Regions from separate parts of the Prochlorococcus sp. MIT 1223 genome, predicted to be linked through region 2. Evidence: predicted binding sites of a transcription regulator. Region 2 holds the regulator's gene; the other holds the start of a gene.
The links. Region 2 encodes NtcA, which controls nitrogen genes in cyanobacteria. Its sites were predicted from a motif close to GTANCNNNNGNTAC; they were not measured.
Positions count from the first base shown of each region.

Region 1: a site for NtcA is predicted at 4,894-4,907, ahead of SOI85_RS06060 (ferredoxin--nitrite reductase). Genes of this name have one in related genera too.

Region 1 covers NZ_CP139303.1:1,108,337-1,123,453, reverse strand. Annotated here, with positions in the region: gene gatB (Asp-tRNA(Asn)/Glu-tRNA(Gln) amidotransferase subunit GatB) at 1-1,081, shown strand, start outside; gene coaE (dephospho-CoA kinase) at 1,078-1,698, opposite strand; gene argJ (bifunctional glutamate N-acetyltransferase/amino-acid acetyltransferase ArgJ) at 1,742-2,983, shown strand; gene cobA (uroporphyrinogen-III C-methyltransferase) at 3,109-3,924, opposite strand; gene SOI85_RS06065 (CbiX/SirB N-terminal domain-containing protein) at 3,921-4,553, opposite strand; gene SOI85_RS06060 (ferredoxin--nitrite reductase) at 5,028-6,641, shown strand; gene SOI85_RS06055 (ferredoxin--nitrite reductase) at 6,685-6,828, shown strand; gene SOI85_RS06050 (formate/nitrite transporter family protein) at 6,884-7,774, shown strand; gene SOI85_RS06045 (HEAT repeat domain-containing protein) at 7,783-8,520, shown strand; cobalamin riboswitch at 8,634-8,781, shown strand; gene SOI85_RS06040 (HupE/UreJ family protein) at 8,792-9,424, shown strand; gene SOI85_RS06035 (hypothetical protein) at 9,495-9,770, opposite strand; gene SOI85_RS06030 (hypothetical protein) at 9,788-10,093, opposite strand; gene SOI85_RS06025 (hypothetical protein) at 10,441-10,620, shown strand; gene SOI85_RS06020 (hypothetical protein) at 10,799-11,038, shown strand; gene SOI85_RS06015 (hypothetical protein) at 11,343-11,735, shown strand; gene hemG (menaquinone-dependent protoporphyrinogen IX dehydrogenase) at 11,981-12,532, opposite strand; gene SOI85_RS06005 (phosphoribosyltransferase) at 12,836-13,222, shown strand; gene SOI85_RS06000 (nucleoside 2-deoxyribosyltransferase) at 13,229-13,693, shown strand; gene SOI85_RS05995 (hypothetical protein) at 13,832-14,149, shown strand; gene SOI85_RS05990 (ABC transporter ATP-binding protein) at 14,502-15,117, opposite strand, start outside.
Region 2 covers NZ_CP139303.1:913,271-928,387, forward strand. Annotated here, with positions in the region: gene leuC (3-isopropylmalate dehydratase large subunit) at 1-1,230, shown strand, start outside; gene SOI85_RS04935 (3-isopropylmalate dehydratase small subunit) at 1,270-1,887, shown strand; gene SOI85_RS04940 (DUF3769 domain-containing protein) at 1,932-3,929, opposite strand; gene SOI85_RS04945 (photosystem II reaction center protein I) at 4,031-4,159, opposite strand; gene psbH (photosystem II reaction center phosphoprotein PsbH) at 4,483-4,686, shown strand; gene SOI85_RS04955 (TatA/E family twin arginine-targeting protein translocase) at 4,718-4,936, shown strand; gene pth (aminoacyl-tRNA hydrolase) at 4,997-5,611, shown strand; gene SOI85_RS04965 (DUF3146 family protein) at 5,618-5,878, shown strand; gene SOI85_RS04970 (resolvase) at 5,859-6,299, opposite strand; gene SOI85_RS04975 (DUF3084 domain-containing protein) at 6,314-7,294, opposite strand; gene ntcA (global nitrogen regulator NtcA) at 7,358-8,098, opposite strand; gene SOI85_RS04985 (cob(I)yrinic acid a,c-diamide adenosyltransferase) at 8,376-8,963, shown strand; gene dcd (dCTP deaminase) at 8,974-9,567, shown strand; gene thyX (FAD-dependent thymidylate synthase) at 9,570-10,202, shown strand; gene SOI85_RS05000 (thioredoxin domain-containing protein) at 10,206-10,769, opposite strand; gene trmB (tRNA (guanosine(46)-N7)-methyltransferase TrmB) at 10,827-11,489, opposite strand; gene SOI85_RS05010 (DUF3177 family protein) at 11,594-12,205, shown strand; gene ileS (isoleucine--tRNA ligase) at 12,270-15,117, opposite strand, start outside.

The DNA of each region.
Region 1 (15,117 bases), 200 kb from region 2:
TATGGAAGAAGATGCAGGCAAATTAGTCCATGCCGGAAGTGATCGATTAGCAGGTTCTACACATTCTCTTGTTGATTACAATCGAGCTGGGGTTGCTCTAGCAGAAATAGTTAGTAAGCCTGATCTTAGAACTGGGAGAGAAGCGTCAGAGTATGCTGCAGAAATAAGAAGAATTGTTAGATATTTAGGCGTATCTGATGGGAATATGCAAGAAGGCTCTTTGAGATGTGACGTTAATATTTCAGTGAGGCCTAGTTCCACAGCTCCTTTTGGGACAAAGGTAGAAATAAAGAATATGAATTCTTTTTCGGCTATTCAGAAAGCTTGTGAATATGAGATAGAACGACAAATTAAAGCGTATGAAGCTGGAGAATCAGTGATTCAAGAAACACGTCTTTGGGATGAAAGTAAGCAATTAACTAAGAGCATGAGGTCAAAAGAGGGTAGTAGTGATTATCGTTATTTTCCTGATCCTGATTTGGGACCTATTGAGATCACAAAAGAATTGCTTCAACTGTGGTCTTCTGAATTACCTGAGTTGCCATCCGCTAAAAGATATCGGTATGCCAAAGAATATGCCCTTTCAATGTATGACGCTCGAGTGTTAACTGATGAATCTGGTATGGCTATTTATTTCGAAAATGCTGTAGCAGCTGGTGCTGAACCTAAAGCAGCATGTAATTGGATTACTGGCGATATTTCAGCTCATTTAAAAGCAACTAAGCAGAGCTTTGAAGACCTTCCTTTTAAAGCAGATCAACTGGCTGAAATGGTTAAGATGATAATTAACGGGCAGATTAGTGGCAAGATCGCAAAAGATATCTTGCCTGAATTAATGAATCAAGGTGGATCTCCTTTAGAGATAGTTGATAAACGTGGACTAGGAATGATTAGTGATTCCGATCTTCTTGCAGAGATTATTGATAGAATCTTGATTAATCATCCTGATGAAGTGCAAGCATTCCGTGAAGGAAAGACAAAACTGCAAGGATTTTTTATTGGTCAGTTAATGAAAGAAACAAAAGGTAAAGCCGATCCCAAAAAGGCTAATCAAATATTAAGCAAGAAGCTCTCATCTTAAATTAAATTGTCTATTTGTTCCTTCCATACGTTTGATTCAGAAGAATTATCAATAACAAAATTAGCAAATTTTATTTTTTTTTCCAATGGCCATTGGGCCTCTATTTTTTTAATGGCTTCATCTTTATTTAAACTATCTCTCGTTATAAGTCTTTTTAATTGTTGCTCTTTAGAACAATTAACTACCCATACTTCGGTACATAAATCTGTGAAATTTGCTTCTAATAATAATGGCACTATCATTATTAGGATTTTTGATTGTTGATGACATTGTATTGCCTCTGAAAACTTATTGTAAATTATCGGATGAATAAGACTTTCTAACCATAATCGCTCATTTGCATCATTAAAGATAATCTTAGAAAGTACTTTTCTATCTATAAGTTTGTTTTTGAGAACTCCTGTTTTATATCTTTGAATTACCGAGTGATAAGCATTAGTTCCTGGCTTGAGAGCTTCTCTTGAAAAAACATCAGCATCTAAAATTGGAAGATTTTTAATTTTCTCTAGATAACTTCCAATAGTACTTTTACCACTGGCTATACCACCTGTGATGCCAATACGCCTTTGGTCTCCTATACATTTAGGGATGTCAATTTCTTCTTGAAACTTTTCCATAATGGATCACGATGAGTATTAATGAAGTTTGTTCTTGAAGGTTGTGACTCCTTCCCCCCCATCATTATGGTCTCCTATTAGTGGAGGTATAACTAGTCCGTTAGGATATAGAGCTGCTGGAATAAAATCTGGTTTAAAAAGCTCTGGTAAATTAGACTTAGCCCTACTCTTGGCTCCAAAGGATGCTATTTGTGCAGGCACTTTTACGCAATCTTCAATTCGTGCTGCATGTGTAGATATTTGTCAACAAAAGCTTAAAGAATGCGCAGGTAAAGTTAGAGCTGTTCTTATTAACTCTGGTCAAGCCAATGCTTGTATAGGTAAACAAGCATTTATTGACTCTTATAGAGCTATTAATGATTTGTCAGATCACTTAGGTTTACCTACTTCGCAAGTTTTGATGTGTTCGACAGGTGTCATAGGCGAAGCAATACCTATGCAAAAATTATTAAATGGATTGGAAAAACTTGTTTCTAGTTTAGATGATTCTGGTGGTAATAATGCTGCTCAAGCAATTCTTACAACAGATCTTGTTGATAAACAAATAGCCTATGAATCATTTGTAGATGGCAGACGAGTCCGAATCGGAGGTATGGCAAAAGGTTCAGGTATGATTCACCCCAATATGGCAACGATGCTTGCATACTTAACTTGTGATGTTGGTGTATCTTTTGATTTATGGTCGACAATGATCCAACGAGTTGTGAACTCTTCTTTTAATGCAATTAGCGTTGATGGAGATACAAGTACTAATGATTCTTTTTTAGCCTTTTCTTCTGGTGAACCTGTTGCAGATAAATTCCTAGAACATATAGAAATGGGATTACTCAAGACATCTCAACATTTAGCCAAAGCTATTGCTAGAGATGGTGAAGGAGCAAATTCTTTGCTTGAGATTAAAGTAGAAGGTTGTAAAACTTCGGAAGATGCGCGCTTGATAGCCAGAACAATTATTAGTTCTTCATTAGTTAAGACAGCGATTAATGGACATGATCCAAATTGGGGAAGGATTGTAGCTGCTACTGGAAGAGCAGGAGTGCCATTATCATCCGACGAAATTGATTTATGGATTGGATCTTTTCAATTAGTTAGCAGAGGCGAACCAATTCTTTTTGATCGTTCTAAAGTTTCAGAGTATATGAAGGAGAAATTTAACGATAATTATTTGCAGAATAATTCAATTACAATTCGACTTAAAGTTGGCAAAGGTAAAGGAGAGGCCGTAGCTTGGGGTTGTGACTTATCGGAGGAATATATAAGGATAAATGCAGATTATACTACTTAAGCTCAAGATCTATTACAGGACAGCGGATATAAGCACATTTAGATAGAGGAGTAACTACAAAGTAAAAGTACTTTGGAATGTATTGCATACAGATCGTGATAGACAATTTCTTTCGAATTTAAAAATTAGATAAGCTTTGCTTTTAACGCTATTAAATTATTTAGCTTAGACAAATTCAAACCTGTAGGTTCAGGTGCACATTTTTTAATTTGATGAGTAATTACTTTCCCAATTACTATTATGGAAGGAGATTCTATACCTCTATATCTCTGTTTTAGTAAAAGTTTATTTAATGGTGCTTTGATATATTGCTGATTGGCTAACGTCGCTTGATGAATTATGGCTGATGGCGTTTCAGGATCTAAACCACCAGCAATCAGCTCATTAATAATGTAATTAAGATTATGCATACCCATATAAATGACTATTCCATCTGAGGCGTTTGCAAGTCTACGCCACTTTACTGAAGAATGTTTTTTGTCCTTTCCCTCATGACCTGTCACGAATGTAACTGACGATGCTGTTTCCCTATGTGTTAAAGGAATTCCCATGTAAGTAGGTGCCGCCATACCTGAAGTAATACCAGGTACTACTTGAACCTGAATATTATGTTTAATTAGCCACTCTGCTTCTTCACACCCTCGACCAAACAAGAAAGGATCTCCACCTTTAAGACGCACTACAGAATTGTGGTCTTTTGATATTTCCACTAAGAATTTGTTGATTTGCTTTTGATCAAGTGAATGGTTACCACGTCTTTTGCCAACAAAAAAATGTCTACATGAATCAGGAGTATATTTGAGAAATTCTTTTGGTATTAAAGCGTCATAAACCAAGGCATCACATTCAGTTAGCAATCTTTTTGCTTTGACTGTTAGTAAATCAGGATCTCCTGGACCTGCTCCTACTAAATAAATTGTTCCATTATTGTTTTTTTTCATGGTAAGTGAGTCAAAATATTAATTAATCCAAATAAGAAGATATCAATTTCTAATAAAGATGAAATTGAGTCATGTGTTCTTAAATTTTTTGTATTTTTATTAGGTGTTAATGAAAAAGGAATTGGGGTATATATTGGATCTTCTTTTTCTCTTAATTTACTCCATTTGCTCCATGGCTCAATGGGTATTTTTAATGTTCTGTTTAACTTTTCTAAATAACTTGAACCAATACTATTATTTAATGGATGATGAAGTAGTATAGGTTTTCCGATTTGGGATTCAATATTAATGAAATATTTTAATATTGAAATCCATTGGTACCAGCAACCTAAAAAAGGCAGTAATTGTGTATTTATCCCTTCATGATTTAAACGTTTACATATTTGAGGAATATCATGTTGCACATGTTTGCCAGGCAGTAACAATAATGGAACCACTAGAACAGAAGAAGATCTTGAATGTTTAGGTTTCTTTTGTGTGAGTACTTCTAGATCAACACTAGACCCTCTAAGATATTCTACTTGTTTGATGACGTAATTTACTAATGGGTGGATATAACCTCCTGATGAGCCATGTATAATTAATCTCAAGCTTCGAAATGGACTAACATTCTTAATTTTTGGTATCATTCGCAACGGATTTTTTTTAGATAAAGATGTTGAGCTAAAATTAGTTTTGTTTTTATTATACGAAGAAATTATAGAGGAACTATGTATACTATTAACATTATAATTAGTGACTTGAGAATTCATAAAGTGAAAAGAACTCGAAAATTTAAGACCACTTTTCATAGAGACCTGGCTGCGATGAAGCACGTCTGGGAAATGCTGAAAAGAGGAACTATTACAGCTTTTGGTGAAATCGGACGCCAATATCATTGATCAAGTTGATTAGTAAATAGCAAAAAACAGGTACCGCTTTAGGTAGTCATTTATACTAAAAAATTATTTTAATCAAAATTTATAAATTGTAATTTCAGATACAAAAGATATGCACACCATGAGAGTTAATAATACTAATTCGATTTTAAATATCGATCATTCAATTAACTGGATGTGTTCAATTTAAATTCAATTAGATTTACTTTCTAAAAAAATGTATCAATGACGACAATTTCTAAACCTTTAAAGTATTATCTCAAAGATAAAAAATTAAATAAGATTGAAAAAGATAAGCATGAAAAAGATGGATTAGAAGTAGGTAGTCAATTAGAGGAATTTGCAAGACTAGGCTGGGAAAATATTGATAAAACAGACTTACAATTAAGATTAAAATGGTATGGAATGTTCTGGAGACCTAAGACCCCAGGAAAGTTTATGTTGAGATTAAGAATACCAAATGGCGTTCTTAATTCAATCCAACTAAGTATCATAGCTTCAATTGTTGCCAGATATGGTGAGAATGGAAACTGCGATATAACCACTAGGCAAAATTTACAGCTGCGAGGGATTCTGATAAGTGATCTGCCAGAAATACTTAGAAGATTGAAATTGGCAGGTATAGAAACAATACAATCAGGATTTGATAATCCAAGAAATGTAACAGGTAATCCTTTGGCAGGAGTAGATCCAGAAGAAGTAATTGATACCAGACCTTATACATTTAAGTTAAATGAATTTCTAACAAAAAATGGTCAAGGTAATCCAGAATTCTCCAATCTTCCAAGGAAGTGGAACACAGCTGTTGCAGGGGCAAGTGACAATTTTCTTTTACACAATGATTTAGTTTTTCATCCAGTTTTTAATAATGGAGAATTAGGTTTTAGTGTCTGGGTTGGAGGTATTCTATCTTCTGTTTTAAATGATTATGCGATTCCATTGAATGCTTGGATTCAAGAAGATCAAATTTGTCAATTAACTCAAATAATTTTAACTATATGGAGAGATAATGGAGAAAGGTCTGCAAGGCCAAAAGGTAGGTTTAGGAGTTATTTAAATCAGATAGGGATTGAAAAATTTCGTTCTTTAGTAGAAGAGAAATTTGGAGAACTTCAGGAAGACCCAGGTTCATACTTTAGCAAGAAACCTAGATCATTTTTTGGTATTAATAATCAAAAGCAAGAAGGTAAATTCTATGCTGGTATTCATGTTCCCGTTGGTAGGCTTACATCGAATGATCTTCAAGATTTATCAGATCTTATTAACAAGTATGGGACTGGAGAATTACGACTTACTGAAGATCAAAATATAATCATTATTGATATTCCTGAGGAAAATCTATTTGATTTCAAAAATGATAATTTACTAAGGAAATTCCCTTTAAACCCTCGTAAAGTATCTGCTGGAACTGTCTCATGTACAGGGAAGACTTATTGCGGATTTGCATTAGTCAACACCAAAGATCAAGCTCAAAAAATCGCAGAAGAATTAGATAATGAGCTAATCCTGCCAGAGGAATTAAAGATTCATTGGACCGGTTGTCCCAATAGTTGTGGTCAGGCATACATGGGAGCTATTGGTTTGACTGGTAAAAGAACCAAAGACAAACATGGCAAAACAGTTGAGGCATTTGATATTGCTATTGGCGGGATGCAAGGACCAGTTAATAAAGTAGGTAAATTACATAAAAAATCAGTTCCTATTTATGAATTGAAAGATACTATTAAGCAACTTTTGATTGATAATTATAAAGCATTACCCAGGCTACAAAATAATGATGATTTTTTTTCGCGTTTTATGAATTGGTTTAGTGAACTCGGAGAAGCTAGTACTGATTAGTTAATTACTTTCTTCTCAACTTTAAAATTATTTTATTCAACTCATGGATACAAAATCAAAAAAACAAAATTCTTTCTCTTCATTCTTTCATTGGATTTCTGCTTTAGTCAATGATGAACCTTCAATTAAGGAAGTTAATGGAGGCCAGGATTTCTTTTCTAAATTAATGAATCGTATAAGCGGCTAAAAGTATTCACCAAAAAAACAATTTACAAATCAAAATGCAATCAAACCCTTCCCAGATGGACTATGTCCTGCCGAATGAATTAGTAGATGGGATGATAATGGCAGGAGGGAAAAAATCTAATGTAAGTATCAAAAATTTATTGCTACGTGGCTTCTATTCCGGTGCCATTCTTGGATTGGCTACATGCCTTGCTATTACTGTAGGGATTCAATCAGGTATGCCTTTTTTGGGCTCAGTACTATTCCCTTTTGGTTTTGCAAGCATTGTTCTTTTTGGAATGGAATTAGTGACTGGTAACTTTGCTCTGTTACCTATGGCAACCTGGGCGGGTAAAAGTACGTGGCAAGCAACGTTTAGGAATTGGATATGGGTGTGGATAGGTAATTTTCTTGGAACAGCTCTTGTTGCACTTTTATTGTCTATTAGCCTTACTAGTGCAGGTACTGTTGAACCGCTAGCTGCGGCGGCGGGAGGGAAAGGTTGGGCTGTAGTCGCTGCAAAAATTATTGCTATAAATAAGTCAAATGTTTTGGTTAAGTATCAAGCATTAGGTAGCACAGGATTGTTTTTAGCTTTTTTACGGGGTGTTATTGCCAATTGGTTGGTTTGCCTTGGCGTGACAATGGCTTTAGTTAGTAAAAGTGTTCCTGGCAAAATCCTTGCTTGTTGGCTTCCTATTACCGCATTCCAAACTATGGGTATGGAACATATAGTAGTGAATATGTTTCTTCATACAGCTGGACCTTTACTAGGTTCAGGGGTTGGCTTTAACCAAGTTATTTTTTGGAATTTTCTGCCAGTAACTCTAGGCAATATTGTTGGTGGGATGGTCTTTATTGGTATGCTTTTCTATAGCACTCATAGAACCAAAATGAGTAATGTTCTACCTAAGGTTCATGATGAGAAATTAGAAAGAGAATTGGCTGCGGAACTAGGGGCACGTTAGTTTGATAGATGATTATTACAGAAACTCAAATATGGGATAGGTTTAATACGAATAAATCCACCTTAATATCAGCAGATTGGTTAAAGGGTGTTTATTCATTAGATTTATCTGATGAACTTCGTTGGACTATTGGAGAACGATTAGGGCTTTTAGCGAAAGAAGGTTGGGATGTGATTAAGGTGCTTATCGATGTCTATGGTAATCAACCTGAGTTAATACATGCTGCAGGTCTATGTCATCAAGAAGGAGCCTGCAACTTTTTGTTGCAGCTTTTAAGAGAACAAGCTAAACCTAACATTATTCTTGTCAGAGCTCTCGCCTGTTGGGGTGCAATACTTTCCACGCAAGAACTTAAAAGAATCTTAGGTGAAAATTCAATGCAGATGCGTTTAGCCGGTTTAAATTTGCTAAGTTTTAAAGCTCATTTGCTGACTGTAAATGAACTACTGGATATAGTTGTGGATTTGTTAGATGATTTTCGAGAAGAAGTAGTTATACAGGTTATAAAAATACTTCAGCGTCGAGATGAAGTTGAAATCATTGATTGTATCAGTCAAATTGCACGTAATGGGACTGACAAAATAGTAGAAACTGCTTTGATAGCTTTGGGCTCTATTGGAACCATACAAAGTGTAGAGTCATTGTCTAAATTATCACAACAATTCGTGAGTGAAACTCATAGAAGTATCGCGCAAAAACAAATCTCACATCAACATATAAATTCTTCGTTAGACTGCATGATTTGACTCCTGAAGAAATTTTCAAATGCTAATGATACTATCTAGTTCTCAAATCTACTGACTTCAAAGGATTTAATTTCTAATTTAACCTTTATCTTCTTTTTTTTCGGATGAGAAGTATTAGATTAATGTTAATAGGTTCTAATGGATATCAGCCATTGGAGGTAACGGGGAAAAGCGGTGTAAATCCGCTGCTGTCCCGCAGCTGTGAACTATCGAAATTCATCGATATCAGTCAGAATGCCCGCCTTATTTCAAATTCGACGAGGATCGGTCTATGACTCTTACTTTTTTTGTGCGTAAGTATTTGCTTTTCGCTTTAGCTTCTTGTTGTTTTTTGTTAATTGCTGTAGTTTCTCCAGGATTAGCCCATCATCCCTTCGGCATGGGAGATGGTTCGGATCTGTCAGTTTGGCAATCTCTAGTTAGTGGTGTTGGACATCCATTGCTTGGACCAGACCATTTGCTTTTTATGTTAGGTATTGCCTTATTGGGATTAAAAAGTACGAAGAGATGGGTTTTACCTCTTTTAGCTTTTGGTTTAGGAGGAAGTGCATTTGCGCAGTTGCAGCCTTTACCTTATTTGCTTACTCCGTGGATAGAGGCAATTGTCTCTTTATCGTTAGCCATAGAAGGTTGCATTGTTCTCAATTTTTTGAGTTCAAAGTGGCTCCTTCCAATGTTTGCTTTACACGGCTATTTACTGGGGAACACCATTGTTGGGGTTGAATCGACTCCTCTGATAGGTTATTTCGTAGGTCTTTTTCTTGGCCAAGGATCTTTACTGCTACTTGTCACTGCAGCATCTCAAAAAGTGATAAATAGTTTTGATGTAAATCGACAGAATGTCTTTGCTGGTATCTGGATAGGAATAGGAGTTGCGTTTTCTTGGGTTGCTCTTATTCAATAATCTCTAGCACTTAAGAGATGTTAGAAGAAATGAAACATTATAGGCCTTAAAATTTATTCGTTAATGAAGATCAATAGTAAAGAAACTTAGCTTGTAAAAGGACATGAAAAACCTGTTGTTCTCTACACATATTATTGTCTATAGGTTTAATTCTATCGAGGATAGTTGCAATGCAACTCATTTTAAATGATTCATTCCTTATCCCCAAAAAATTACATATGTGATCATTTGCGATTGTAGGTCGAGCATGGGATAATCTTACTTCGTTAACTAAAATAATTAGTTTATCTTCTAAGTAGTTTATTTCATTTTCATTGAGGATCTCTCCTGTTGAGTATTTAATCATTAGTTCATCTTCATTCATTAGTTTAAAAGGAACGCTAGTTTAGAGATTTCCAGAAATAGTTTCTTTGCAAAGAAACATATCGGACCCTTCAATAATTCAAAACATCTACCATGGGCCATGACATCCATTGATTTCTTGTCCGAAGACCTCTCACACCCTGCTTGTTGAATAGGAGTAAGCAAAGACAAAAGCTTTTGGTATTTAAAAACAATGGTTACCATTTCTATTCTACTAAGTCCCATTTCTTTTCTTGGAACTATATTTAAGCAATAATATTCATCTCTAAAGCCTTTGAATATTTTATAGAAATCTTTATTCGCCACACTACTAGCTTTTTTTTGTACTCGATACAACAGTCTTATATCATATAAAAAAGGATAAAACTTTTAATGCGTTTTGATTCTCGACCATCTGAATACAGGAAAGGATCATTTCACAACAAATTGGGAATGACATTAATGTGGTTATTTTTCTTTTTAATAGCTTTACAGCTTATTAGACTTGTCTTCAGTTTTGTCTAGATCCTATAATTTTTTTAATTGTCTAAAGTTAGAGAAGATTCTTGAAATTAATTCATCAATATTATTGCCCTTATTGTTCACCACGTTATCAGTTTCATAAACGGAGTAGAGATGGAGTAATGATCTGCGGCCAATGTGGAGATCAATTAGTGAAAAAAACTTTGGTAAAGCCCGTTCAAGTATTTGCTCTCATTGCTGCAACTGCTTTTATTGCGCCTTTGATATTTATGGTTTTTGGTAGTTTTAAGCAGACTCTAAATAAACCAAGATTTCAAATAACTAATAAACCACTGCCTATGATGTCTGAAACCATAAGACCAAATAATTAGATATTGCAGGCAATTAATCTACAGGTAATAATACTTAAGCCAACAGGTCCCGATCTTCTTGGATGCATAGCCAAGGAACAGAGTTTTCATGATTATTAGAAAAGCTTCTTTAAAAGGGGATTTTTTTACTTCTTGATCATATTTTTACTAATGTTGTATATATACTTAACTAATTCCAATGACTGACGAGATTAAAACCGATTCAAAAAAGTGTCAGAAAAACAGGCATGTAATGATTGCTTATGGTTTTGTTCAGTTAGGTTCTAGCTTCGTTTCCGCATTATCACTTTCTTTAATTGCATTAGGTTTTGCTTCAGTTACTAAGGAGTCAAAATTGTTTAATAATTGCGTTGAAGATCTAAGAGAAGCTGGTAGCCGTACATCTGCGGCTGTCCGTTTTTGTAATGGAGGGAAATAAGAACCCTTTAGTCCCTGGTTCTCTTCCTTACTTTTAACTATAAGAATTGGATTAACAGAATCTCTTTTATTCCTAAAACGTTGTCGGTGAAGCTATCTGTTTCATTAATATCAATCGTGGCCTGTTTACTTTTTTAAAGCATATGAGAATAATTGTTCTACAAATGTAATTTTGCTTTTTGTCGTATGAATTAAAAGTATTTCAATATCTGGAAATCTAATCATATATACGATAAAAAAGTTTAGTACTTAATAATGAGATGGCTGTTAAGACGTATTTGCGGGATAAGCAGAAGACACTAGGGTTGAGATATCAACATGTAGCAAAACAGCTTGAATCTACATATGGATTAATTCAAGAGAAGGTAACTTCAAGGTTTTATAGAGAAACAACTGAAATAGAATTAGTACGATCTAACTTAAATAGGTTGCTGCAAAAATCTATAATACCTACTAAAAACAAAACAATATCGCAGATTAAGGACTCTAAATTACCGACATTATCAAATAAAAAAGCAGATAATCATCATAAAGACAATATTGATTGGACTCGTGGTAGATTTTCTGGTCAAATAGTACAGATAATTGTAATCAAAGGCCAGGTTATTGAGAAAGTTTTTCTTACACCTAAAGGTAATCTAATTTCAGTAAAAAGAAGAGAGCTGGGCTTGTTGGCAAGATTATCCTTACGAACTTAGTACAAAGAATCAATGATAATAAAATACCATGATTAAGATTTATTCTTTTATCATCTTTTTTCACTTTAAGTTTAATTAACTTATCCATAGATTTATTCTTATTACATAATCATTGCATTTATTTAAAATCTTGATAAAGATTTTAAATACTTATACTTTCTAAAAATCTTTCTACTTGCTCTATATTTTGATATCGTATATTAGGTGACATCAAAATAGAGTATTGTATTCATACTCTATTGAAACTAGAGTTTTGAAATAGATTTAACAAATCGATCAACTCTTTCCCAGTCTGTTAACTCATATACTTGTGAAATATCTTTAGGACCATTAGTAATAACCATTATGAACAAAATGGCTAGCTTATTTGCACAATCTAAACTTGGATAATCTAACCTTCCTGCAAAAACTTCTTTTATAGATGGATTCCAGTTAACTTTTTTTAGGAATTTGATAATATAGGGATTAGTTTCAGGAGCGTTTTTTTCTGGTTTTCGTGCTGTTAGATTAATAGAAAAGAAACCAGATTTTTTTCTTTCTAATAGTTGTTTATGTGTTTCAATAAACTCATAAACATTTTTCCTATGATAACCGTATCTTACGCTTGCTCCGATAACTATTTCATCAAATGCATCCAGGTTAAATTGATTATATTCTTCCATAGAAGAAATTGATATTTCTTTTTCTTGATCTAATTTATCTTTAATATATTCAGAAATATGTTTGGTATGCCCGTCAATACTAGAATATAGAATTAGAAGTTTAGATTTCTCTACAGCCACGTCTTGAAGTTTCAAACTCCCTGCAGTTTACTAACCCAAATACCTAAATTTGAGAATTATCAATTTCTATGAATTATTCAATCTTTAAGAATATTGAAATCGGTCTATTTTAGTCTATAGAAGTATGTCTGGATTTAAAGATGGCTAAAACTATAGAGCCACCCACTTTATCTTTCTATGGAACACAAAAAGCATATTTACATTTAAATGAATGCTCTTAGGAGAGCTGTTAAAATAATTTTCTTAGCATATAGACTCTATTTCTTCTCTTACACATCTCTTTGTTCATCCTTGTTACTGTAATTATTAGTTCTTCATATGAGAATACTCAGTTGGGACGACTTTGATATCTGTATTAAAAGCATTGTTTTGGCTTGTGATAAAAAAGAATTTTGTGGTGTTTATGGAATTCCTCGAGGAGGTATTTGTTTAGCGGTTGCGCTTAGCCATGCTTTGAATATCCCCTTCCTTGATCATCCTCAAACTGGATGTCTCGTCGTTGACGATGTCTACGAAACTGGGACAACACTTAGCGAAGTCTTTGACCATGCAGATATGACAGCTTTTGTTTGGTGTAGCAAAGTTCAACCAAAGTGGTGGAATGCTATAGATGTATCCGAGTCTCATGAATGGATTATTTTTCCTTGGGAGAATATAGATTTTGCAGTTGAAGATGAGTGTTCTTACAAAAGTCGTCGCCTTTGAATGTAAATGCCTAAAAAAATTATTTATTTAGCATCTCCATATGGTTTTGCGGAGCAATGGCGTGAAAAACTTCTTCCTGAATTTATTGACGAACTTGAAGCAATAGGAGCTGAAGTTTGGGAACCCTTCCAAAGAAATAATCAAATTGATACTTCTCGTAAAGGTTGGGCACATAAGGTTGCTATTTCTGATCTTGAAGATGTTAAAAACTCTGATGGTATGTTTGCCATTATTAATGGAACTCCACCAGATGAAGGAGTGATGATTGAATTGGGTGCAGCAATAGCATTAGGTAAACCAATTTTTTTGTTTCGTGATGATTTTCGTCGTTGTACAGATTCAGAAGATTATCCACTTAATTTAATGGTGTTTGCAGGTCTTCCCGCCATTGGTTGGGAGGATTACTTTTATACTTCCCTCATAGATATTCGAACCAAAGACAAATCACTTTACAAATGGCTCAAATCATAAATATATTTTTCATCAAGCTAATAATTTTGGATCATCTTTTGACATTCATTTTTCTGGATTAACAAATTTTTCTGACTCTTTAAGCAGAAATCAAATAATTCCGTTATTGTCACTGTTGAAATTACAAATTATTGGACAATGCTTCGTAAGCAAGAAAAAAACGCTATCACGAGAGGAGTTCTTCTTTCAGTAGGCTGGGGATTAGGCCTAGACAGGTTCTATGAGGGAGATAAGAAAGGAGGAATACTTTCTATAATTGGTTGGTCTATAATATTTATAAGTTTTTTCTCTTTACAATGCTCCGGTGTTGAATATGTTGATGGAGTTAAGGACTATGCGAATTACAGCCCTAATCCATATATTATTATCCCTTTAATTGCAGGAGTGTATGGAGGTTATTTAATTATTCGCAAGGCATTAAAACTTGCCAAGCAATTTGAAAACTCAGAAGAATAAATTAATTTGAACTAGTTCTAGTAAAAGCAATTATCATTAAGTATATTAATACTTAAGGATAATTTTTAGATTTATAGAAAAATATTCTGAGTGACTTTATTTACACAGAGTTTTAAAATTAAAAAAATTATATTAGCCTCAATTTTGTTTTAATCATTTCATGCTTTTCAGTTTTTCTCTTATTATAGATATTTACTGAAGATATAAAGTTAACCAACATATCGCAAGTAATATAAGCTTTTCTAAAGAAACTATTACTCAAAAGCTTATTGATTTGAATAGTGAGCTTAGTACGTTAGATAAAGTGCTTAAGAAAATGATTCAAGTTAATCAATCTACATAAATAAATTATCTATAGATCTATCTCATTACTTCTTTCATGGTGTTTCTTTTCTTCAGTACTGATCATTTCTGCAAATGTTTTTGAACTATCTATTAATTCTTCATAATTACCTGAGGCTTTAATTTTTCCATCTTCGAATTCGTAAATACAATCACATTTTTTTATCGTTGAAAGTCTATGTGCAATTATAACAATTGTGCATCTACGACCAATTAGCTCTATTGCATTCATTACTTCTGCTTCTGTTTTTGTATCCAGTGCACTAGTGGCTTCATCAAGAACTAGAAAATGAGAGTTTTTATAGAATGCTCTCGCTAAGGCAATTCGTTGTCTTTGTCCACCTGATAATCTAATTCCATTTTCACCTACAGAGGTATATAGGCCTAACGGTAAATCAGCAACAACATTATCAATTTGGGCAGCTTTTAATGAGTCCCATACTCTTTCAATACTGATATTATTTTCTTCAATACCAAAGGCAACATTTTCTAGAATACTTCCATTGAGGAGATTAATAGATTGTGGTACATAAGAGCAGCAAGCTTGCCATGAAAGAATTTCAGACTCACTAACTTCAATACCATCAACTTGTAATGAACCTGATGATGGTCTTAATAGAGAGAGT
Region 2 (15,117 bases):
GTGGCCACAGTTGATCATATTGTTCCAACAATTAGTCAGCAACGTCCCTTTGAAGATCCTTTGGCTGAAGAAATGTTGACTACTTTAGAGAAAAATTGCAAGAATCATAAAATCAAACTTTATGGACTGGGTAGTGGTAGCCAAGGCGTTGTTCATGTAATGGCTCCTGAATTAGGACTTACTCAACCTGGAATGACAGTAGCTTGTGGAGACTCACACACATCCACTCATGGCGCGTTTGGAGCAATTGCATTTGGGATAGGCACAAGCCAAGTAAGAGATGTACTTGCCAGTCAAAGTCTTGCAATGAACAAACTCAAAGTCAGAAGAATTTGGTTTGATGGCGTACTGAAAAAAGGTGTATATGCAAAAGATCTAATTCTTCATGTTATTAGTCATCTAGGAGTCAAAGGTGGCGTTGGCTATGCCTATGAATTTGCAGGACCAGCAATTGAAGCTCTAACTATGGAAGAGAGAATGACTATATGCAATATGGCAATAGAGGGTGGAGCAAGATGTGGTTATGTAAATCCTGATTCAACTACCTTTAATTATTTAGAAGGTAAAATAAATGCTCCCAAAGGCGAAGCTTGGACTCTTGCTTTAAAGTGGTGGAAAAGTCTTTGCAGTGACAAAAAGGCAATATTTGATGATGAAATTGCATTTAATGCAAATGAGATAGCTCCAACAGTTACATGGGGTATTACTCCTGGACAAGGAATAGCTATTAACGAATGCATTCCCACTCCAGAGTCACTTGAGGAAAAAGATCGATCTATAGCAGAAGAAGCCTATAAATATATGGAGTTAACTCCTGGAACTCCAATTATTGGAGTTCCAGTTGATGTTTGCTTCATAGGAAGTTGTACTAATGGTCGACTTAGCGATTTAAGAGCTGCCGCTGTAATTGCTAAAGGTAAGCAAGTAGCAGACGGAATTAAAGCATTTGTTGTTCCTGGCTCAGAGCAAGTAGCAAAAGCAGCTATAAAAGAAGGCCTAGATCATATTTTTACTAAAGCTGGCTTTGAATGGAGAGAACCTGGATGTTCAATGTGTTTAGCAATGAACCCAGACAAACTCCAAGGCAAGCAAATTAGTGCAAGTTCAAGCAATAGAAATTTCAAAGGCAGGCAAGGCTCATCAAGTGGAAGAACTCTACTTATGAGTCCGGCAATGGTTGCTGCAGCAGCTATTCACGGAAAAATCACTGATGTAAGAGAAATGCTTTAAAAATACAATCGAGATCTAACTCAAATCATTTATAAATTAATGGAAGCAAATTTCCCGTCAGGAAAAATCAAAGAAGTTTCAGGCAAATGTCTTGCCTTAAAGGGAGATGATATAGATACAGATCGCATAATTCCCGCAAGATTTCTAAAATGCGTAAGCTTTCAAGCTTTAGGCGAACAAGTATTTGCAGATGACCGAAGTGAAGTAAAAGGCTCTCATCCTTTTGATCAAAAAGAGAATCAAGGCAGTTCAATTTTGATAGTTAATAATAATTTTGGATGTGGATCAAGTCGAGAACATGCACCACAAGCACTTATGAGATGGGGCATTAGAGGAATTGTAGGAGAAAGTTTTGCTGAGATCTTCTATGGGAATTGTTTGGCTCTAGGTATTCCATGTTTCACTTCGAGCTCAAAGCAAATCAATGAATTACAAGCAAGTATTACAACACAGGAACCAAATCAATGGGTATTACAAATCAATGAAGAAGTAATAAAGCATAAAAATATTGCATTTAAAATCAAAATTGAAAGTGGTTCAAAAGAGATGCTTACAACAGGTAAATGGGATGCAACTTCCCAACTCATTTCCGAAAAAGAAAAATTAACTCATCTTATGAAGAAATTACCTTACTTAAATAATTTTTCTAAAACCTGAATTTCAATAATGAGTATAAATAAATTACATTTAAAGAACATCTACTAATTGGTTAACAAAGGTTCACCCGTCTCACTAAAATCAAATCCATTTAATCTAAACATAATGCCACCAGCCTTTTGATAGGGCTGATAAAAAAGGCCAAATCCATATGCTCTTCTTTGTATTATGGTCGCGACCTGAGATTTAATAGATTTACCATAATGATTAGATCTTTTATCTATATTATATTCTAGTTTAGAGGCGAAAAGTAAAGGCCCATAAATTTGCTGATCAAGTTCTAAACTTATAGTTCTTAGGTCAACATTATTATCAAATCTAAAAGGACTTGATCCGTCTTTTATCGTAATTCCTGGCATAACTGAAAATCTTGTATAGTCCAAAAAAGATTTGGTATATGTTCCAAAAGTAATTTCTGGTCCCAAATCAAAATTTATCAATGCCTGATTAGTACTATTACCATAAAAAGAATATGAAGTACTTATTTTAGTATTAAAATCTAATCCAGGTTGAATAACATTAGGAGAATAGCGATATTTTAAAATTCCTGAAATTTCATCTTTTTTATTTCGGTAAATAGGAAAGCTTGAATCTAGTGAAGCAAAAATATTTGTTTTCCATAACTCTATTAATTTATTATTTTCGTAGTAATCTTCTCCCTCATAATGCCCTGAACCAAGACTCATATTATATCTATGAGAAATTTGATTAAATTTAAATTCTCCATGTTTATTTAGTTGAACTCCTGATGCAAAATAAATATCACTATCTCCTAATGAACCATTCCAAACCTTGTCCCTGTAAGAAGTAAAAAATGAGGTATTAACTTTATCTATATTATAAATTTTTAAATCTCTGCTTAAAGTTCCATTATACCTATAACCATTAGAAAATCTTTGGCTATCAAATGTAGTTATTTCAGATGAAAGATTTATATCCCAATTAGATTTTTTACCTTCCAAAGCAACATTCAGACCAAACAGATCTGCAAAATTTGTCTCTGTTGATATTTTATCGCTCAAAGGTCCAGCACCATTCTCAATATAATTATTTGTTTTTCCTTTCAAAGCTCTTTGAAGTAAAAATTGTGGTTGAAAATATAATTTAAAATCTTTCCCTATATCCAAAGGTGAGATTTTCCTTCCAAGGAACAAACCATCTTTCTCTTTATAGTCTAGGCCTATAAACCATTTAACTGCTTCACTTTTACCTAGTTTTCTATTTTTTAATAAAGGAATAGAAAATTTTTCTTCAATTATTAAACGACTTTTAGAGCATGAGATTAACGTAGAGTTATTGTCTTCCTTGGCTTCAACATCTTGAGCTTCGATTCTTGCTTGAGTAGGATTTAAGGGGTCATTCGTAAAGCTAATTTTATCAGCAGACCATCCATTCTTTCTTATTATTATCCTTGGAGATTGTATCCTCCAATTATTAATAACTCCATCTTTATCTGTAGAGTTAGCTGATAAGCCTAATTCAGAATCAATACTTCCGCCTTTAATAATATAACCATCTTTTAGTATTATATTTTTGATAGGTGATACCCTAATTTGATCTTCAGCTAAAACTAATGCTTTTTCCGATTTAATTAAATTTATATCATTTGAAATTGATTCAATAGAAAGGAGTCCATATACATCATTTACTTCACCAACCTCGCGGATGAAATCATAATTTAGTGAAGACGCTTGAAAGTATTGGGAGCCCTTTTTAAAAACAACATTTCCTGTAGCAACTAGAATTTTTTTCTGTCTATCATACTCGATTCTATCTGATGCAAGTATAGCTCCATTGAGAATTGCTTTTACATTTCCTTCAGCAACAAAAACTTTCTCATTTAAATCATATTGACGATCGGCATATAAATTAAGTTCTAGTGGAATTTTCTCTTTTCCAATTTGAAAACTTAATTCTTCTATATTATTGGAATTGTCAGAATTATTTTTAAAGGCCCCCAAAGCTTCTATAGGTGTGACACATAAGACTCCTAAGGCAAATATTCCAAAGACTTTTTTGCAATCTAAAGTTTCCGAAAACATACTATTTAATCAACAACAAAATATTGCACGATATAGCCATCTATCAGCCATATCCAGTCCAGTATTTTTCCTGTCTAATTCAGATCCTTTTGGAGGTGAATTTAGTCCTGAGGGCTTTCAAGGTCCTTTCTAGCAGGAACTCTTGACGGATCACTAGCTAAGAATCCAAACAAGAAGACTCCTACAAAAAAGAAGACGATGGTATATACGGAAATCTTTAGAGCAAGCATAAATAATAACTACTTTATAAAAACCAAAGATATCCTAATTGATCCCTCTTTTGACGCAGAGTAAAAAAGGTGTTACACATCCTTGAATTGGAATGGATTGAAATGTTTCCTTTGAAAAAGTTTAAGCATCTAAATGCACTCCAAAATTCTTGATAAAAACCAGTCTATGGTTTGATTTCCAGTAATTCTTATAGTTGAAAAGGAATCATTTCATAGAAGCAAACCAAAACAATTGAATAAGTGTTTATAAAATGGTCGTCGGTTGTACGAAAGGTCCCATACAATAATAAAATTCAAACTCTAAAAGAGGACAAAGCTTCGACATGGGACAGAAAACTGCTATAGGAAGCCTTCTCAAATCAATAGGCAATTCTGGACAAGGCAAGGTTGTGCCAGGATTTGGCGCGGCACCAGTTATGGCCCTTATTGGTGTTCTTCTACTTGTTTTCTTAGTAATAATGCTACAGATTTACAATCAATCACTGGTTCTGCAAGGATTTACAGTTGATTGGAATGGAGTGAACTAACTAAATTTAAATTTCAGATGAGGTTGCTTTAATGAATGTCTTTGGCATTGGCCTGCCTGAGATAGCAGTTGTTGCTGCTATAGCATTGATCGTTTTTGGTCCAAAGCGATTGCCTGAGCTTGGAAAAACTTTAGGAAAAACTCTTAAAGGCCTACAAGCAGCCTCATCAGAATTTGAAAGTGAGATTCAAAAAGCAATGAATGAAACAGATGATTTAAACAATGAAACAGAAGAAGAAAGTAAACAATAAACAGAATCTGCTAATGCAAAATAAAATTAATCACAAGCAAAAGCAAGTGAAGATATTTTAATGAGCGAAATTGGCTTCAAACTATTAGTAGGCTTAGGTAACCCAGGCTCAAAATATAAACAAACTCGCCATAATATAGGTTTCATGGCATTAGAAAGACTTGCAGCACAACAATCAGTTGAATTCAAAGAATCTAAAAAAGTTTTTGGAAGAATTGCAGAAATAGGAATCGGAGATACTAAGCAACGGTTATTGCTACCTAGTACTTATATGAATGAAAGCGGGAGATCAATAAATGCAGCCATTTGTTGGTTTGATATAGAGATTAATCAAGTCATAATAATTGTTGATGATATGGATCTACCCTTAGGGAAACTAAGGATTAGAAATAAAGGTGGTTCAGGTGGCCATAAAGGTTTAAAGAGTACTATCTCGCATTTAAAGACTGAAGATTTTTGTAGATTAAGAATTGGTATTGGCGCTCCATCATTAAATCCCATAGAACGAAAAGTAAAAACATGTGAACATGTTTTAGGTTCATTTAGTTCAACTGAATTACTGGTGGTTGAAGAAGTAATTAAAAAAATATTGGCCAGTTTAGATTTAATAAAAGAAGTGGGTTTAGAAAGAGCTAGCAATGAAATTAATTCATATAAAAACGAATTAATAATATAAAGTCATATGTCAAAAAAAAAGCCTTTAACTACTGCTTATGTATGTGTAGAGTGTCAAAATTTCTCTAAGAAATCTATAAAAGGTAAAGTTTCAGCAAGTAATTTCGAATGGAGCTTTATTTGGAAATTTGGGACTGGAGAGCTAATTATCAAGCCTCCTCTAGGAAGGGCTTTAATTAAAGACTCTCTTGAGCGATTTTTAGTGAAAGACGATTACAAATTGGAACCGGGAGGAAGTTATATGTTTACTATTCGGGCCAAATTTTAAAACTAGTTTGCACTGACCAGGTTAACTTTACATTCAAAAAGTCTTCAGCCAAAATCAATGCTGCTAAAGCATCTAAATTCTCAGATGGTAGTACCATACCATCTGGTAATAGACGAAGAAAAAAATTTTTAGGCCAAATGTCCCAGTATCTATCTCTCGCCCTTAAGGTAGTATTTTTTTCTTCTTGGAAAATAGTTGGAATATTCAATTCTGAATTAATTTCTAAGTTTAAAGAATTACTACTTGTCCCATTCCCAATAATTATTAAATCAACTGAAGCTTCACTTTCCCAGGAATTAATTAAATGGATAGTTGATGCTGTCCTTGCAACTTTTGCATCAATAACACTTTGCAGAGATTGATTTACTAAGACTAATCCACATTTGTGCTTACCTGGGTCTATTGCTATCAATCTCGACATCTTAGAAGTTGAAGCTAATTTTCATTTAATTTATCATTAACCATCAATTTTATTGATATTGGATCAGCAGTAAAACTATTATTTACAGATACAGCATTCAATTTGAGTTTTACCTTTTCTCTTAGAAGTATGCTTTTAGAAATTTTGTTTATCTGAGTTGGATTGATTTTAATTTCAGAACTAAGAGACCCCCTTCTCTTTACCTCCGCCAAGGTTGAAGAAAGAAGGATCTTAAGATTTGAAGTAAAGTCATCTTCAGTATTTATCTCTTTCAAATCCAAGTTTATACTTGCTATGATTTCATCCTTAAGAACAATTTTGGAGTTCTGGATAACCTCAGGGAAAGCATATATATAATCCTCACCCTTTAAGACATTGTCAGCTGAACGAATATGAACCAACCAACTTCCTCTTTTTCTTATTATTTGCTCTAATTTTTTTATATGATCTTTCCTAATTAATAATATTCTTTTATCAGGCTTTTCTCCTGGCTTTATTTTTAAATAAGAGTAATAATTGGCGATTTGAAGAAGATTCTCTATTTTTTTCTGAATTTGATCTGTATCTTTTATAGAAATAACAGAACTTGCCAAAGACTGACCACTGCTTATCACTACATCACCTCTTCTAAGTGCAATGAAATTATTCTCAACTTGCTTTAATACTTTTTCACCATTAACAATTCTATCTTCTAAGGTTTGTCTTTCATTTTGTAAGGCTAATAGATCTTCTCTATTATTCTGTAATTTAGATTGGAGATCTTTTAATTCAAATAATCCTACTCTCAGTTCCCTACTAACCAATAACATAAGACTTAGTGAGATAGCACTAATCAAACTGCCTGTAATAACAGTTATAAATACAGCTGTTCTTCTAGGCCTTAACTTAAAGAGACTTAGTCTTGCCTTACCAATACGACTTCCAAGTAAGTCCCCTAGAGTCGACAGGAGTCCACCAAGAATTAACAAAGAAATAATTAGGAGCCAACCTGTCACGGAAAAATCAAAATTGGTTTATCAGAAAGACAAACTAGAACTATATTTTGACACTAATGGGTTTCAGTTGAAACGTTTTGCAAGGGCAATGGGATCAAATACCGTAATTTTCTTACGATCAATTTGTAAAAGTCCTGAATTTCGTAAATCTCCTAACAATCTTGTAATTGTTACTCGAGTCGAGCCAATTGCTTCCGCAATTGCCTGATGAGAAAGTCTTAAGTCAATGGTGATGCCTTTCTCTCCAGGCATTCCAAAATCTCTGCAAAGGACTAAAAGGAAACTTACCAATCGTGAAGACATGTCTCTATGAGTCAAAGTTTCTATCATCGTCTCTGTTTGCAAGATTCTGCTTGATAAACCTTGCAACAAAAGTAGTCCTACAGCAGTATCTTCTTCAATAGCTTTCCTAACAGATGTAGCTGGAGCTGTAATCATCTCCACTCTTGTAAAAGCAACAGCATGGTAAAAACGGTCTGAGCGATGACCTGTAATAAGGGATAAAACTCCGAATAAACTATTTTCCCTAAGCAAAGCTACGGTTATTTCCTCACCTGATTCATAAACTCTAGATAATCTAACCGCACCGCGTTTGATTAAGTACACCCTTTCGGCAGGATCTCCTGGGAAAAAAATTGTTTTAGATCTATCAACAATCTCTGTACAAGCTCCTTCAAGAGATTTAATTACTTCAAAAAGTGTGGCTTTAGTTAATGAGCCATCTACATTAGAAGAATTAACCGAGTAGTGATTTCTCAATTTCGTCTGATTTGAGCGACTAAAGCCTCTTAGGGGGGTAACCATAGCGACAAAGCCAATGCATGGAGATTAATTTGACACTCCAAAAGCATATGTAGCTATGAGTACTTTTTTAAGTCTTAGTGAAAAGGAATCAAGTTAAACAAATTCAGCAAAAAGATTTGCAGAAAAAGTAATCCACGCCTTTCAGACACAGGTTTCATTTGATTCATAGTAATTTTCTGCACTCACTTCTCAAGAGCACTACCTATAGTGTTAAAAAAGTTGTTATACAGAGCAACAACGCTAGATTGAAAATCATGACTGACTTTTCAGTGAATAAATGACTTCAAGCCTTTGGGACATAAAGGATTACTCAGATAGCAGGGCTGTTGGATTGCAACCAGTACATCAAGTATCTAGTAAATTCCCTTTACATTTAGTTGTCCCGCAAGGACAATTACAAATTCATACCGCTTCTTTTAGAGGAAGTTTCTCAATAGTATTAAGCGAGGCCATAAGAGCAGCTGGATTAGGAAGCAATGTACTAATAGCTCAATTTCTAAAAGGAGGAGTAAATCAAGGGCCTAATCAAGGAATTAATCTTTGTGGCGGACTAACGTGGATAAGACCAGATTTACCTTTCTGCTTGAACAATAAAAAGGAGAATACATCAACCCAAAAGGAAACCGATATTCGCAAAGCAATAGGAAATGTATGGGAGAGATGTAAGGAGAGTTTATCTTCAAAAGCAATCAATCGATTAGTACTAGATGAAATAGGTATGGCAACTTCATTAGGTTATATAGAAAAAAGTGATTTAATTTCTACTCTGAAAGGACGGCCAGCCGAAACAGATTTAATTCTGACAGGACCTTCAATACCAGAAGAAGTCCTGGCAATGGCCGACCAAGTAACTGAACTTCGTTGAACTTCAAATAATGCTCAAAAACGATCTCTGGATAAAGCAACAAGCAGATGCAGGAATGCTGATTCCCTTTCAAGAAAAGTTAATTCGGCATCTAAACCCAGAAGAAAATAAAAATCCTGTTCTAAGTTTTGGATGTTCTTCTTATGGATATGACCTTCGGCTTTCAGCCAAAGAGTTTCTAATTTTTCGTCATATTCCTGGAACAGTAATGAATCCGAAAAAATTTAATCCAGACAATTTAGAAACTACAACTCTTCATAAAGATAAAGATGGTGAATATTTTATTCTTCCTGCCCATTCATATGGACTAGGTGTAGCTCTAGAAAAAATGAAAGTTCCGGAAAATATAACAGTCATTTGTCTTGGTAAAAGTACATATGCTCGCCTAGGAATTATTGTCAATACGACTCCAGCAGAAGCAAGTTGGGAAGGACATTTAACACTTGAATTTAGTAATAGTTCAGGTGCTGATTGTAGGGTTTATGCAAATGAAGGTATTTGCCAACTACTTTTTTTTGAAGGAGACCCATGCCAAACAACTTATAGTGACCGCAAAGGAAAATATCAGCATCAACCTGAAAAAGTAACACTTGCTAAAGTTTAATTATGAAAATAGTTGAATTTATAACAGCAACGCCAGATGCAGAAAAAACTATGGCTTATATAGCAAGAGTAAGCAATCCAAGTAATCAAAGTAATGATAATTTTGAGAAGTTAATTAAATATTGTATTACCCATGAACATTGGAGTGTTTTTGAGCAATCTTATATGACTTTGCAAATAGAAACTAATCGTGGAATAGCTGCTCAGATTCTCAGACATCGTTCATTCACATTTCAGGAATTCTCTCAGAGATATTCAGATAGTACGCAGTTAGGAGAAATACCAATACCAGAATTAAGGCGACAAGATGTAAAAAATAGGCAAAACTCAACCTCTGACTTATCTGTAGATGTTATCCGAAAATTCGAAAATAAAATCAAAGAGCAATTTGAATTAAATAAAAGTCTTTACGAGGAAATGCTTAATTCAGGAATTGCCAAAGAGTGTGCACGATTTGTTCTGCCACTTGCTACCCCAACAAGAATATACATGACAGGTTCCTGTCGATCATGGATACACTATATTTCATTAAGAACTGCGCATGGAACACAGAAAGAACATATGAAGATAGCTGAAGAATGTAAAAATATTTTCATCAAACAATTCCCTACAGTTTCTTCAGCTATGAATTGGTAATAATCAACCATGACTTCTTGGTTTTATTGAGTCTTGATTGTTTTTTATAGCTAATTTTATATTTGATTGAATTGAATTTTGATTGTTATTTGTAATGTTTTTACTAGGTATTCTTTCATTTAACAAATAATTAATTGATTTATTAATTTGCTCTTCTGACTGCAAACCTTTTGATACATATATAACTTTAGCATCCTTATCTAGGAAAGTTAACTGTGGAACTCCATTGACCTCATATTTATCTATAAGTTCTCCCCACCTTGGATTATCCACATTCAATAAGACAAAGTTAACCCTATCAGAGTAATTCTTTTCTATATTGAACATAGAGGGTGCCATTTTCTTACAAACTTCACACCAATCTGCATAAAACTCAAAAACTGTTGGCTTTTCATTATTAATTGCTTGCATAGGTTCCATAGATTTTTCTGCTAACTGATTTAAAGGGGCTTGAGAATTTAAATTCCCTCTAAGAAATAATAAAATTATTATCAAAGACAGGGTCGATATAGTTAAGATTATTTTTTGGAGATTAGTTATAGATTCTGAGCTAATACTTTTCGGCATAAGAAGAAAATATAATATTTCCAAATTATATCTTAAATAATCGATTTAATAATTAAATTACCTTTTGAATATTCCGCTTAAATTTATGTCATTAGCATTCCTTCTATACAAAACCCTGTAAATCTTGAGTTGATTAGCCATTGCATAATGCTCACGTTCAGTAACAACAGAAAAAGGGTTTTCATCCAGCCATTCAAAATCATTCAATGGTTCGCGAGTAAAGCATTGACTGGAATCAACTAAATCTATCATTGGTTTAATAACAGAAAACACATCACTTTGAAGAAAGAGTTCGGCCCCAGGCTTAAAGGATTTAATTAGTGATAAAAGTAAACTAGGCTGCAGGACTCTTCTCTTATAATGCCTTCTTTTAAACCAAGGATCTGGGAATTGAATCGAGACTCTTCTCAGGTTCCCATGGTTAAGTGTATTAAGCCATTTTTCTAAGCTTACATTTGCATTACAATATGAGAAGTTTAAGTTAGCCAACTTCAATCTATCCTTATCTTTTTTCGCGGATAAGACTAGTTTATTGCGAATCTCTATACCTAAGTAATTCCAAGTGGTATCTAGAGAAGCAAGGTCTAGAAGAAAGCGACCTTTTGCACAACCAATGTCTAGATGAATTGGCAAATCAATATTCGCAAAGAGATCCTTTACTTGAGGTATCTCTATCGGTAATTGAAAAAATCTACTAAGAGGGTTTACATGCTGCCGCATTATGGAAAAAAATTTTTAACATTCCTTTTAAAAGAAGAATAAACAAATAATGACCAAAAAGCGGTATAACAATTAATGATGAACTATTTTTGAGTAAAGCCACCTTGACTGAGATCCAATACAGAACTTTAGTTTGGCTAGCCTATAGGCTTGCAGCCACCTTTGCATTCGGACTACCTTTAGTCCTTTTAATATGGTCATCTATTAAAAAAGAACAAGCGATTTCAAGATTGCTCTCAATATATTGGAAGGTTTCAAGTTTAATTTTCATAAGTATTCTTTTATTAACTAGTAATCAACCAATTGGATATATAGCTTCTTTTTTCTCTCTAATCTTAAGCATAGTCTCAATATGGTTTTGGGTCGACCTTAATGAAGAGATTGGAGAAATGCCTCTCTGGAAACCTTTACCTCTTGCTACAAAGGTTTGGAGATGGGGATTAAGCTTCTTGGGAATATTATATGTTGCCTTAAATTCATTAAGTTTAAAATGTTTTCAAGTTATAGACCAATCATTTTGTAATGCTTGGATTATAGGACCTCAAAGTTTACATGAAACAAATAAAATCATCCTAAGATTTCTTTTTGGAGGTAGCTGGAGTCAATCTTTAGCTGGTGTTATAGGTTATTTAGCTTTAATTATTTATATAATTGGCTTAATACAATGGCTCCTAATTAGACTACCTAAACATGGAAGAATAGCTGGTGAATTTTAATCAAATAAAAGATCATATGAGAATTAAGTTTGTTATTAAGATAGTTTTATTTATCTTATATTAATTACAATCTATTTATTATTTCCAAGCACCTAGAACATAGTTTTGGATGTTTAAGATCCTTACCAATATCATTCTCAAAATGCCAACATCTGTCACATTTCGAACCTCTGGCTTTTGATATCTCCAAAAGGCAAGTATCATTTTCTATAATTACAAATGTTTCTGCCCAAGGTTCTCCATCTATCTGCAAAGAAGAGACAAGCAACCAGTCACGCAAATTATCTACTTCTTTAAAAGATGATTTATCTAGCCAATTCATAGCCTCAGCAAGATAACTATCTCTAATTTCAATACGTAATGACGCCTCAAGTGAGGATCCAATGTTATTACTAACTCTACATTCTTCTAACCCTCTATTGACTTCACTTCTTAAATTCCTTAAATAAGAAATTGGTTGAGTTAGGGAATCGTTTACCCATATATTTGGTACTTTAGGCCATCCATTTTTAAAGACAGATTCTACTTTTGTGTCATAAGGGATATTTTGCCATATATCTTCAGCCATATGGGGTAAAACAGGAGCGATCATTCCAGCAAGCCTTTCAATAATTAAGGACAAAACTGTCTGACAAGTCCTTCTAGTCCTATCATTTGGTGCACTAATATAAAGTCGATCCTTCGCAATATCTAAGTAAAAGTTAGACAAATCAACGACACAAAAACTTTGAATTGTCTGGAAAAATTTTGAAAATTCATAATTTTCAAATGCACTTGTTACTTCATCTATAACTTCACCAGTTCTATGAAGCATCCATTGGTCTATAAGAGGTAATTCATTAATATTAATTTCATTTTTATGAGGATCAAAATCATGCAAGTTTCCCAATAAGTACCTAGAAGTATTTCTAATTTTTCTATATACATCAGATAATTGCTTCAAAATATTTGATCCTATCGGCACATCAACCGAATAATCTACAGAGCTAACCCAAAGTCTTAAAACATCAGCTCCGAATGGTGGTTCTTTTTTTTGATTAGAACCACCGTTAATTATAATTAATGGATCAACAATATTGCCTAAAGATTTGCTCATTTTTCTCCCATTTTCATCTAAAGCAAAGCCATGAGTTAAAACTCTTTTATAAGGAGCTTGATTATTCACTGCAACCGAAGTAAGTAGGGAAGATTGAAACCATCCTCTATGCTGGTCTGAACCTTCTAGATATAAATCAGCAGGGTAATTCAATCCATTGTTCTGACAACATATAGCTTTCCAACTTGATCCTGAGTCGAACCATACATCCATAGTATCTGTGCCCTTAATCCATCTAGATGCCTCATTCTTATATGAAGGTGGTAAAAGATCTGATTCATTTTTTTCCCACCAAATATCAGCACCATGGTCAGCAAATAATGTCTCTATATGATTCAATGTTTCTTCATTTAAAAGAACATTACTTCCATTTCTCTCATAGAAAACTGGTATTGGAACTCCCCAAGTTCTTTGTCTAGATATACACCAATCACCTCTATCTTTAACCATTGAAGTAATCCTATTTCTCCCTGAATTTGGTAGCCAATCAACTGAATCTATAGACTCTAAAGCATTTTCACGAAATCCTTCCACTGAGGCAAACCATTGTTCAGTTGCCCTAAAAATTGTAGGTTTCTTTGTTCTCCAATCATATGGGTACTTATGTTCATAAGGGACCTGTTTTAATAAAGCGCCAGTTTCTTCAAGGGACTTGATAATTACTGAATTAGCATCTTTCAAAACATTTAAGCCTGCAAATTCACCAGCTTCTTCAGTGAAAATGCCACTTTCATTTACAGGGCAAAGTATTGGCAAGTTATATTTAAGCCCTGTATTAAAGTCATCAACACCATGGCCAGGAGCAGTATGAACAAGTCCAGTGCCTGAGTCTATATTTATATAGTCGCCTGCAATGACTACGGGACTATTCCTATCAAACAAAGGATGTTTATATAAAATTCCTTCTAATAGAGAACCTTTTACTTTCGCTTCTTCAAGAAATTTTATTTGAGTAATTTCAGAAACTTTTGAAAGCAATGATGAAGCTAATATAATTATTTGACTCTTTCCATATGAAGCAAATGTGTAATCTAGTTTTTCATTAACTCCAATTGCTAAATTTGCAGGAAGAGTCCATGGTGTAGTTGTCCAAACAGCAACTTTTATAGATTTGTTATTTAATAACGCAGAGTCTAAACCCTGTTTAATTAATTCCTTGATTAGTTGCTCAGGAAGTTTGACTACTTCAAAAGTTAAATACACACTTGGGCTAATATGACCTTCTGGATATTCCAGTTCCGCTTCAGCTAAAGCAGTTCTAGAACTAGGACTCCAATGAACAGGCTTAAGTCCTCTATAGATATATCCCTTAAGCGCCATCTCACCAAATAATTTTATTTGAGCCGCCTCATATTTTTTATCCAGAGTTAGATAAGGGTTTTGCCAATCTGCCCAAATACCCCATCTCCTAAATCCTGACATTTGACTGGCGACCTGTTTTCTTGCATAGCTGGCTGCCTTTTTTCTAAGTTTTAGAGGAGTTAAATTTTTTCTTTGTTCTTGATCAAGCGTCTGAAGTACCTTTAATTCAATTGGAAGACCATGACAATCCCAACCAGGAACAAAGTTAACTCTTTTCCCTTGCAGAATTTGAAATTTATTGATTATGTCCTTAAGTACTTTGTTAAGAGCATGCCCCATATGAAGCTTCCCATTTGCATATGGAGGTCCATCATGCAATGTAAATACAGCACCTTTATTATTCCTGCCAAGCTCTAGATCAATTCCGTGATCACTCCAAAAAGCCTGGAGCTCAGGCTCTCGAATAGTGGAATTAGCCCTCATCCCAAAATTTGTCTTCAACAGATTTAGGGTT